Regions from separate parts of the Enterobacter adelaidei genome, predicted to be linked through region 2. Evidence: predicted binding sites of a transcription regulator. Region 2 holds the regulator's gene; each other region holds the start of a gene.
What was found. The regulator Fur, encoded in region 2, represses iron uptake genes when iron is present. The targets are predictions, from matches to a motif close to ATAATAATGAGAACNACTATCAA.

Region 1: feoA (ferrous iron transporter A) is a predicted target of Fur. The motif match lies at 1,490-1,512, and genes of this name have one in related genera.
Region 3: ftnA (non-heme ferritin) is a predicted target of Fur. The motif match lies at 1,861-1,883, and genes of this name have one in related genera.

The regions. Positions count from the first base shown of each region.
Region 1 covers NZ_CP154353.1:4,287,818-4,291,099, forward strand. Annotated here, with positions in the region: gene AAHF05_RS20925 (Tex family protein) at 1-1,286, shown strand, start outside; gene feoA (ferrous iron transporter A) at 1,552-1,779, shown strand; gene feoB (Fe(2+) transporter permease subunit FeoB) at 1,810-3,282, shown strand, end outside.
Region 2 covers NZ_CP154353.1:1,242,652-1,245,933, forward strand. Annotated here, with positions in the region: gene chiP (chitoporin) at 1-752, shown strand, start outside; gene chiQ (ChiQ/YbfN family lipoprotein) at 768-1,097, shown strand; gene fur (ferric iron uptake transcriptional regulator) at 1,205-1,651, opposite strand; gene fldA (flavodoxin FldA) at 1,940-2,470, opposite strand; gene ybfE (LexA regulated protein) at 2,626-2,913, opposite strand; gene ybfF (esterase) at 3,042-3,282, opposite strand, start outside.
Region 3 covers NZ_CP154353.1:2,759,638-2,762,919, forward strand. Annotated here, with positions in the region: gene AAHF05_RS13425 (anaerobic C4-dicarboxylate transporter) at 1-955, shown strand, start outside; gene AAHF05_RS13430 (DUF2766 family protein) at 998-1,249, opposite strand; gene yecR (YecR family lipoprotein) at 1,481-1,819, shown strand; gene ftnA (non-heme ferritin) at 2,022-2,519, shown strand; gene tyrP (tyrosine transporter TyrP) at 2,767-3,282, shown strand, end outside.

The DNA of each region.
Region 1 (3,282 bases), 1.6 Mb from region 2:
GTAAGCTGGTGGCAACCGACACCATCTATCCACACACTGGCCAGGCAGCGAAAGCGGCTGTCGCAGTGGCGGCACTGTGCGAGAAATACAACGTGGAGCTGGTTGCTATCGGCAACGGTACGGCGTCCCGCGAAACCGAACGTTTCTACCTCGACGTGCAGAAACAATTCCCGAAAGTAACGGCGCAGAAAGTGATCGTCAGTGAAGCGGGGGCATCCGTCTATTCCGCATCTGAACTGGCGGCGCAGGAGTTCCCGGACCTGGACGTTTCTCTGCGCGGCGCGGTCTCTATCGCTCGTCGTCTGCAGGATCCGCTGGCAGAACTGGTGAAGATTGACCCGAAATCCATCGGTGTGGGCCAGTATCAGCACGACGTGAGCCAGACTCAGCTCGCCCGTAAGCTGGATGCGGTGGTGGAAGACTGCGTAAACGCCGTCGGTGTAGACCTGAATACCGCCTCAGTTCCCCTGTTGACCCGTGTTGCAGGCTTAACCCGCATGATGGCGCAGAACATCGTCGCCTGGCGTGATGAGAACGGTCAGTTCCAGAACCGTCAGCAACTGCTGAAGGTGAGCCGTCTGGGACCGAAAGCCTTTGAGCAGTGTGCGGGCTTCCTGCGCATCAACCACGGTGATAACCCGCTGGATGCCTCAACCGTTCACCCGGAAGCGTACCCGGTGGTAGAACGCATTCTGGCTGCCACTCAACAGGCACTGAAAGACCTGATGGGTGATAACAGTGCGCTGCGCAACCTGAAAGCCGCGGATTTCACCGACGATAAATTTGGTGTGCCAACCGTCACTGACATCATCAAAGAGCTGGAAAAACCGGGCCGCGATCCACGTCCTGAGTTCAAAACCGCGACCTTTGCCGACGGCATCGAGACCATGAACGACCTGCTGCCAGGCATGGTGCTGGAAGGCGCGGTGACCAACGTCACCAACTTTGGCGCATTTGTGGATATCGGCGTGCATCAGGATGGCCTGGTCCATATCTCATCCCTTGCCGACAAGTTCGTTGAAGACCCGCACACCGTGGTCAAAGCGGGCGATATCGTGAAGGTCAAAGTGCTGGAAGTGGATTTACAGCGCAAACGAATTGCCCTGACCATGCGTCTGGATGAACAACCCGGCGAAACCAACGCGCGCCGTAGCGGCAATGGTGGTGGCCGCGAGCAGCAGCGCCCGGCCGCTAAAGCCGCGAAACCGCGTGGGCGTGATACTCAGCCTGCAGGCAACAGCGCGATGATGGATGCGCTGGCGGCCGCGATGGGTAAAAAACGCTAACCTCTCACCCTCTCCCCACAGGGGAGAGGGGATCGCGCAGTACGGTATATTCTCTCACTCCTTTATTTAAACCAATAATTAGCACGCCATTAACAAATAGGCCGCTTCTCTCGTCGCCGCATATTCAGCAAATATTGAGCAAGGTCAAACAGGCCGTAAATTAATCCCGCAAACAACATTCCGTCACAGTTTTATTATTGCTGATACAAACTATTCTCATTATCATCGCATAGTAGATTATTTAACCTTCGTGGGATCAGGCATTATGCAATTCACTCCAGACAGTGCATGGAAAATTACCGGTTTTACCCGTGAAATTAGCCCGGCCTATCGGCAAAAGCTGCTGTCACTGGGCATGCTACCCGGCTCGTCTTTCCAGGTCGTGCGCGTTGCCCCGTTAGGTGATCCCGTTCATATCGAAACCCGCCGCGTGAATTTGGTGCTGCGTAAGAAAGACCTCGCATTAATAGAAGTCGAAGCCTTATCTCAATAACAAGCCAGCGGTTTCAGTGAGTCTACTAAAATGAAAAAATTAACTATTGGCTTAATTGGTAATCCAAATTCCGGCAAGACCACGTTATTTAACCAGTTAACCGGAGCGCGTCAGCGCGTGGGTAACTGGGCAGGTGTGACGGTTGAGCGTAAAGAAGGCCAGTTCACGACGACAGACAACCAGGTGACGCTGGTTGACCTTCCCGGCACCTACTCCTTAACCACCATTTCGTCGCAAACCTCGCTCGATGAGCAAATTGCCTGCCACTATATTCTTGGCGGCGACGCGGATCTCCTGATCAACGTGGTCGATGCTTCCAATCTTGAGCGTAACCTCTATCTGACGCTGCAACTGCTGGAACTGGGTATTCCCTGCATCGTGGCGCTTAACATGCTCGACATTGCGGAGAAACAAAAGCTGCGTATCGACGTCGATGCCCTCTCCGCACGCCTGGGTTGCCCGGTGGTTCCGCTGGTGTCGACGCGTGCTCGCGGCATTGATGCCCTGAAGTTGGCGATTGACCGTCATGCGGGGAATCGCGACGTTGAGCTGGTGCATTACGCGCAACCACTTCTGCACGAAGCCGGTCTGCTGGCAGAGGAAATGGACAAAAGCATGCCCGCAAAACAGCGTCTGTGGCTCGGCCTGCAGATGCTGGAAGGGGATATCTACAGCCGTGCATACGCCGGGCATGCGGCAGATAAACTGGATGTCACAATCGCCCGTCTTAGCGACGAGCTGGATGACCCAGCCCTGCACATCGCCGATGCACGTTACCAGACAATTGCCTCGATTTGCGACGTTGTCAGTAACGCCCTTACGGCGGAACCGAGCCGTTTTACCGCTGCGGTAGACAAGATTGTGCTTAACCGTTTCCTGGGTTTGCCGATCTTCCTGCTGGTGATGTACATAATGTTCCTGCTTGCCATTAACATCGGTGGCGCGCTGCAGCCTATTTTCGATGCGGGCTCCGTCGCGGTCTTCGTACACGGTATTCAGTGGGTGGGTTACACCCTGCACTTCCCGGAATGGCTAACCATTTTCCTGGCCCAGGGGATCGGTGGCGGTATCAACACCGTTCTGCCACTGGTGCCGCAAATCGGCATGATGTATCTGTTCCTCTCCTTCCTGGAGGATTCCGGTTACATGGCGCGCGCGGCGTTTGTCATGGACCGTCTGATGCAGGCTCTTGGTCTGCCGGGCAAATCCTTCGTCCCGCTAATTGTTGGCTTCGGCTGTAACGTGCCGTCGGTGATGGGCGCGCGCACCCTTGATGCGCCGCGTGAACGTCTGATGACCATCATGATGGCGCCGTTTATGTCCTGCGGTGCGCGCCTGGCCATCTTTGCGGTTTTTGCGGCAGCCTTCTTTGGCCAACAGGGCGCGCTGGCGGTCTTTTCGCTGTATGTGCTGGGTATTGTGATGGCGATCCTCACCGGTCTGATGCTGAAGCACACCATCATGCGCGGTGAAGCGTCGCCGTTTGTGATGGAGCTGCCGGTG
Region 2 (3,282 bases):
AAGTAGATTATCTCCATTCACTGGGTGCTAAATACGACTTTAAAAACGACCTGGTACTTGAGGCGGCATTTGGCCAGGCTCAAGGTTACATCGATCAGTACTTTGCCAAGGCCAGCTATAAATTTGATATCGCGGGTAGCCCGCTGAGCACCAGCTACCAGTTCTACGGTACGCGCGACAAAGTCAGTAATGGTGGCGTCAATGATATCTATGACGGCACCGCGTGGTTGCAGGCTCTCACCTTCGGCTACAAAGTCGGACAGGTTGATTTGCGTCTGGAAGGCACGTGGGTGAAAGCGGAAGGGCAGCAGGGGTACTTCCTGCAGCGTATGACCCCAACCTATGCATCGTCTAACGGTCGTCTTGATATCTGGTGGGATAACCGCTCTGACTTCAACGCCGACGGCGAAAAAGCGGTGTTCTTCGGTGCGATGTATGATCTGAAAAACTGGAACCTGCCAGGCTGGGCGGTGGGTGCATCTTACGCTTATGCCTGGGATGCAAAACCTGCAGATATGGCTACACCGGACGCTTACTACGATCCAAACTATCGCCTGAAAGAGTCTTCTTACAGCCTGGATGCTATCTACACCCTGCAGGACGGCCGCGCGAAAGGCACGATGTTCAAACTGCACTTCACCCAGTACGACAACCACTCCGACATTCCGAGCTACGCAGGCGGTTACGGCAACATCTTCCAGGATGAGCGTGACGTGAAATTCATGGTTATCGCTCCGTTCACTATCTTCTAATGGAGACAGAACATGATGAAAAACATCGTAATCGTCGCGTTGCTGGCTGCGGGGCTGGCGGGGTGTGCGCAGGAGCAGGCACCGAAAGAGGACTCGCGTCTTAAAGAGGCGTATAGCGCCTGCATTAACACAGCGGAAGGTTCACCGGAGAAGATCGAAGCCTGTCAGAGCGTGCTGAATGTGCTGAAGAAAGAGAAGGCACATGAGCAGTTCGCCACACAGGAAAACGTTCGCGTGATGGATTACCAGGCCTGTATTCAGGCACGTAAAACCGGAAACGATCAGGAAGTGGCGAAGCGTTGCGACCAGATCTGGAAAGAGATTCGCAGTAACAACAGCAAATAATTCTCTGTCATCATGCCCGGTAGCACAACGCTACCGGGCTTTTTTGCGTCAAATAACAGGCAAAAAAAAGCCAACCTCGCGGCTGGCTCAGAGTATGAAAGCTTGAGTTATTTAGCGTCGTGCGCGTGATCGTCTTCGCGGCAATCACCTTCAGCACAGTGACCATACAGGTACAGGCTGTGGTTGGTCAGGCGGATGCCATGACGAGCCGCGATTTCACGCTGGCGCGCTTCGATGGAGTCATCGCTAAATTCAATGACCTTGCCACAGTCGAGGCAGATCAGGTGATCGTGGTGCTGTTGCTGGGTCAGTTCGAATACAGATTTACCGCCTTCGAAATTATGACGGGTAACAATGCCCGCGTCATCAAACTGGTTCAGCACGCGATAGACGGTAGCGAGCCCAATTTCTTCGCCCATGTCAATAAGACGTTTATAAAGGTCTTCCGCACTGACATGGTGATTGTCTGGACCCTGAAGCACTTCAAGGATTTTTAACCGAGGAAGCGTAACTTTCAGGCCAGCCTTCTTTAATGCGGTATTGTTGTCAGTCATGCGGAATCTGTCCTGTTGCTAAACGATTCACTTCTGTAGGAAGTGACAGAAAATGCACCTTGGATAATGCGTCTCATTATAGAACTGCCATGTCTAAATGAAAACAGCAAGTCTCAGGCAAAATATGCTTATAAAAATGGGGTATCACCAACAAACTTGCTCAATGGAAACCACATTTTTCAGGGAGACATTGTACAGGTCTGGGCGAAAAAGTTAAAAGATTGTAGCAATTAATTTAATCGGTTTGACCTGGGGCGTGGCGCAACCGCAGTTGCGCCACGATAAAAATCAGGCGTTCAGAATATCATCCAGGTGCAGTTCTTCACGGATCTGCTTAACCCACTTCTCAACACGCTCTGCGGTCAGTTCAGGCTGGCGGTCTTCGTCGATGGCCAGACCCACGAAATGATCGTCATCAGCCAGGCCTTTAGAGGCTTCGAAGTGGTAACCCGCCGTTGGCCAGTGGCCTACGATAACCGCGCCATTTGGCTCAATGATGTCGCGGATGGTACCCAGCGCATCACAGAAATATTCTGCGTAGTCTTCCTGATCGCCACAGCCAAAAAGGGCAACCAGCTTGCCGTTGAAATCAACTTCTTCCAGCGTCGGGAAGAAATCATCCCAGTCACACTGGGCTTCACCGTAGTACCAGGTTGGAATACCTAGCAGCAGAATGTCATAGCCTTCGAGATCTTCTTTGCTGCTCTTGGCGATGTCATGCACATCAGCAACGTCTTTACCGAGCTGTTTTTGAATGTTTTTTGCGATATTTTCGGTATTGCCGGTATCACTGCCGAAGAAAATGCCGATGATTGCCATGAGTAAAATAACCTCTTGAAACTTAATAGTATGGTGGCGCAATTCGGCCACGGATAAGGGCAATAATAGCAGAACTGGCAACCCTGCGGAAACAGCTATCGCGCAGGACTGCACTCTGTGCTACATGAAAAGGGCGATAAAGGGGATTTTCAGACTTATGCCTGGCTGCGTAACGTCTCAAGCTGGACGAGCAACATCTCTTCAATGAGTTCGCTGCGGCTAATATTTCGCGCGTCAGCCAGCTCGTTAAGCGCATCGACGGCGTCGGCGTTGAGCTTCAGTTCGACACGCTTAAGCCCACGATTTTTATCGCGTTTAAGCTGATTGCGTTTATTGATACGCAGCTGTTCATCGCGCGAAAGCGGATTCGTTTTCGGTCGTCCCGGGCGACGCTCATTCGCGAACAGATCTAGTGTCGTACGGTCCGTTTGTTCTTTGGCCATGATTCTGAGACTTCGGGGGAAACACGCCGCCCTGCTAATGCCCGGGCGATAAGCGCGCCATCATACATCACCAAAAACGGCACGCCAACGACTGGAAGCCTGCAGCCTTCCAGTCGCTCTCTTTTTAATCAATTTGCAGTATCAGCAAGATAGCGGCGAATGGCGCGCAATACGGCGTCAGGTTTTTCCGCGTGAACCCAGTGTCCGGCCCCGGCGATAACATGAGCACGAGCCTGCGGGAATTGCGCCAGCAATGCGTCGCGGTACGCGTCGGTGACGTAAGGCGAGTTACCGCCACGGATAAAGAGGGTAGGATGCGGCCAAACAGGTACCGTTTCCCAGCCTACGATATTGTTGTACTGCTCCCAG
Region 3 (3,282 bases), 1.5 Mb from region 2:
AATGGCGGTGGCATCCGTTGCCTCGCAGATGGCGATTACGGCATCACCGGTTTCCGTTGCCGTTGTATCGCTGGTGTCCATCCTGGGCGCTCAGCATGGAATTGGCCATGCGTGGGGCATCCTTGAAATACTTGCAGTGTCAGTTCCTGCTTCACTTTTCGGTGTAGCCATCGCTGCCCTGTGGAGTTTGCGGCGCGGGAAAGATCTGGCCGACGACATGGATTTTCAGGAGAAGCTTAAAGATCCAAAGCAGCGCGAGTTTATCTATGGCGGAACAGAGACGTTAATGAATCAACGTTTTCCAAAACAAGCCTACTGGTCCACGTGGATTTTCTTTGCCGGTATTGCCGTAGTGGTGCTGCTGGGGGCATTCCCGGAATTACGCCCCGCCTTTGAGCTGAAAGGCAAAATGACGGCGCTGTCGATGAACCTTGTCATTCAGATGATGATGTTAATTGCAGGCGCCGTAATGCTGATGGCCTGCAAGGTCAATGCCTCTGCTATTTCTAACGGTGCGGTATTCAAAGCCGGAATGGTGGCGATCTTCTCGGTGTTCGGCGTGGCGTGGATGAGTGATACCTTTTTCCAGGCGCATCTTGACGAGTTAAAACTGGCGCTGGAAGGCGTTGTGAAAAGCCACCCGTGGACGTATGCCATTGTACTGTTTCTGGTGTCGAAGCTGGTGAACAGCCAGGCCGCAGCGCTGACGGCCGTTGCGCCCATGGGCCTGATGTTGGGTATTGAGCCGAAAATGCTGATCGCCTTTTTCCCGGCGTCATACGGGTATTTTGTCCTGCCGACCTATCCAAGTGATTTGGCCTGTATCGGTTTTGACCGTTCAGGCACGACCCGCATCGGCAAATTTATCATCAACCACAGCTTTATTCTGCCAGGGCTGATTGGTGTAAGTTGTGCGTGCGCGGCAAGCTACCTGCTGGTCCAGACGTTCTTCTGATGGCATTGAAGGGCGACAAATACTGTCGCCCATTTCCACTCTTCAGTGAGACTCACTCTGCGGCGTGAATCGCAGCTCAATCAGCGCAATGGCTTTTTGGATGGCACGAAGCGTAACCGGATCAGCCGCTGCCGGATGACTGGCGAAATCAATGTTTTTCAGCTGAGTTGACATCTTCTCGCGCACTTCAACCGGCGCAATAACGTCCAGGACATCAAGAATTTGTTTGATAACCAGCTGACAGGCGACAACGTCAGAGACCAGTTCCTGCTCGGCACTCAGGTTTTGAGACATGGGGGCTTTCTCCTTATTTAAAGGCCGCCATAGTAGCAAAACGCAGGCTCTTTTATCTCCCCTTCGTCACGTACAGGTACAAAAAAACCGCCAATATTAAATGTACCGGATGCGGATTACATTCAATTCCATCCCGTTGCAAAGAGAGAGGGCAGATTGTCCGGCTATTCCAGGCATTGCAGCAGACATCTGCAGGTACGATAACGTATTTCCATCCATTCAGAGCGAACCATGAAAAGAGTCATCGTAGCTGGCACGATCCTGCTGCTCGCGGGGTGTAGCATTAACCGCCAGGCTGAGGTCAGTAGTCTCGACGCGCCCAACGGCATAGTCCGCCTCGACTACGGCCAGGCGGCGCTACAAAATGCGTATTCTGATGAGTATGTGAATAACGGTACGGCGGCAAAAGCGTGTCAGAGCATGGGGTATGCCACCGCCTCTGCCTATGGCCAGCCCATCAAAACCTGCACGCTGATTAGCGGCTCTCTGTGTCTGAACGAGAGCGTGACTATCCAGTATAAATGTATGGGTTTTGCCGTTAACCCTAAGTCAAATAATCCGTGGTATTAATCAGGACTGCCAGTGTTTGCTGGCAGTTTATTTCATTACGAACAAAAATAATTCTCATTAATAAATATAAAAATCGTCAATGCGTTTTATTCCCATTCGTATTTTAAATAAAGAAATAAAAATTTTACGTTTTGCAAATAATTAAATAACAAATTATAGTATCGCTCATTGTGAATCAGAAATAATAACCGGGAGCGCCACTATGCTGAAAACTGAAATGATCGACAAGCTCAATGCACAAATGAACCTTGAGCTTTTTTCGTCCCTGCTCTACCAGCAGATGAGCGCCTGGTGCAGCTACCACAGTTTCGAAGGCGCGGCTGCGTTTTTGCGTCGTCACGCTCAGGAAGAGATGACCCATATGCAACGTCTGTTTGATTATCTGACAGATACCGGCGCCCTGCCGCGCATTGAAACCGTGACATCCCCTTTTGCTGAATATAATTCTCTCGATGAACTGTTCCGCGCAACCTACGAGCACGAACAATTAATCACACAGAAGATTAACGAACTGGTTCATGCGGCGATGACCAGCCAGGATTATCCAACCTTTAACTTCCTGCAATGGTATGTTGCTGAACAGCACGAAGAAGAGAAGCTGTTTAAATCCGTCCTGGATAAATTATCTCTGGTGGGTAAATCTGGCGAAGGTCTTTACTTTATTGATAAAGAACTTTCTACCCTCGATACGCAAAACTAATTCCAGCGCGGTGCCGAAAATCGGCGCCGCGTTTTTTACTTACATTCCCTGCATCAAAACCCTCATTGTATTTCCTGTTCCCCTTATTAACGTTACGTCTGGATGACGCCCCATGCATGATCGCAGAGCGCTCGATCTCGTAAATATTTCATTACACTACTTGTAACGGTGATTTGACGAGTTACCGCTTTTCCCTTACTCTGCGCCGCAGATTTTGTCGCGATTACGAATCGTTGTAGAGGAAAGCGTGAAAAACAGAACCCTGGGAAGTATTTTTATCGTCGCCGGAACGACGATTGGAGCAGGAATGCTGGCAATGCCCCTGGCAGCCGCAGGCGTGGGGTTTGGGATGACCTTGCTGCTACTTGGTATGCTCTGGGCGTTAATGTGCTACACCGCACTGTTGTTGCTTGAGGTTTATCAGCATGTGCCAGCCGACACCGGTCTGGGTTCTCTTGCAGCACGCTATCTGGGACGCTACGGTCAGTGGATAACCGGCTTTAGCATGATGTTCCTGATGTACGCTCTGACTGCCGCCTATATCAGCGGTGCCGGGGAGCTCATCGCCTCCAGCGTCAATGACTGGTTCGGCTCCGATATTACCCCGGCAACCGGCGCCATTTTCTTTGCACTCATCGGCGGGGGTGTGGTCTGCGTGGGGACGTCGCTGGTCGATCTGTTTAACCGTTTTCTGTTCAGCGCCAAAATTCTGTTCCTGATTGTGATGCTGGTACTGCTCGCGCCGCATGTACACAAGGTCAAC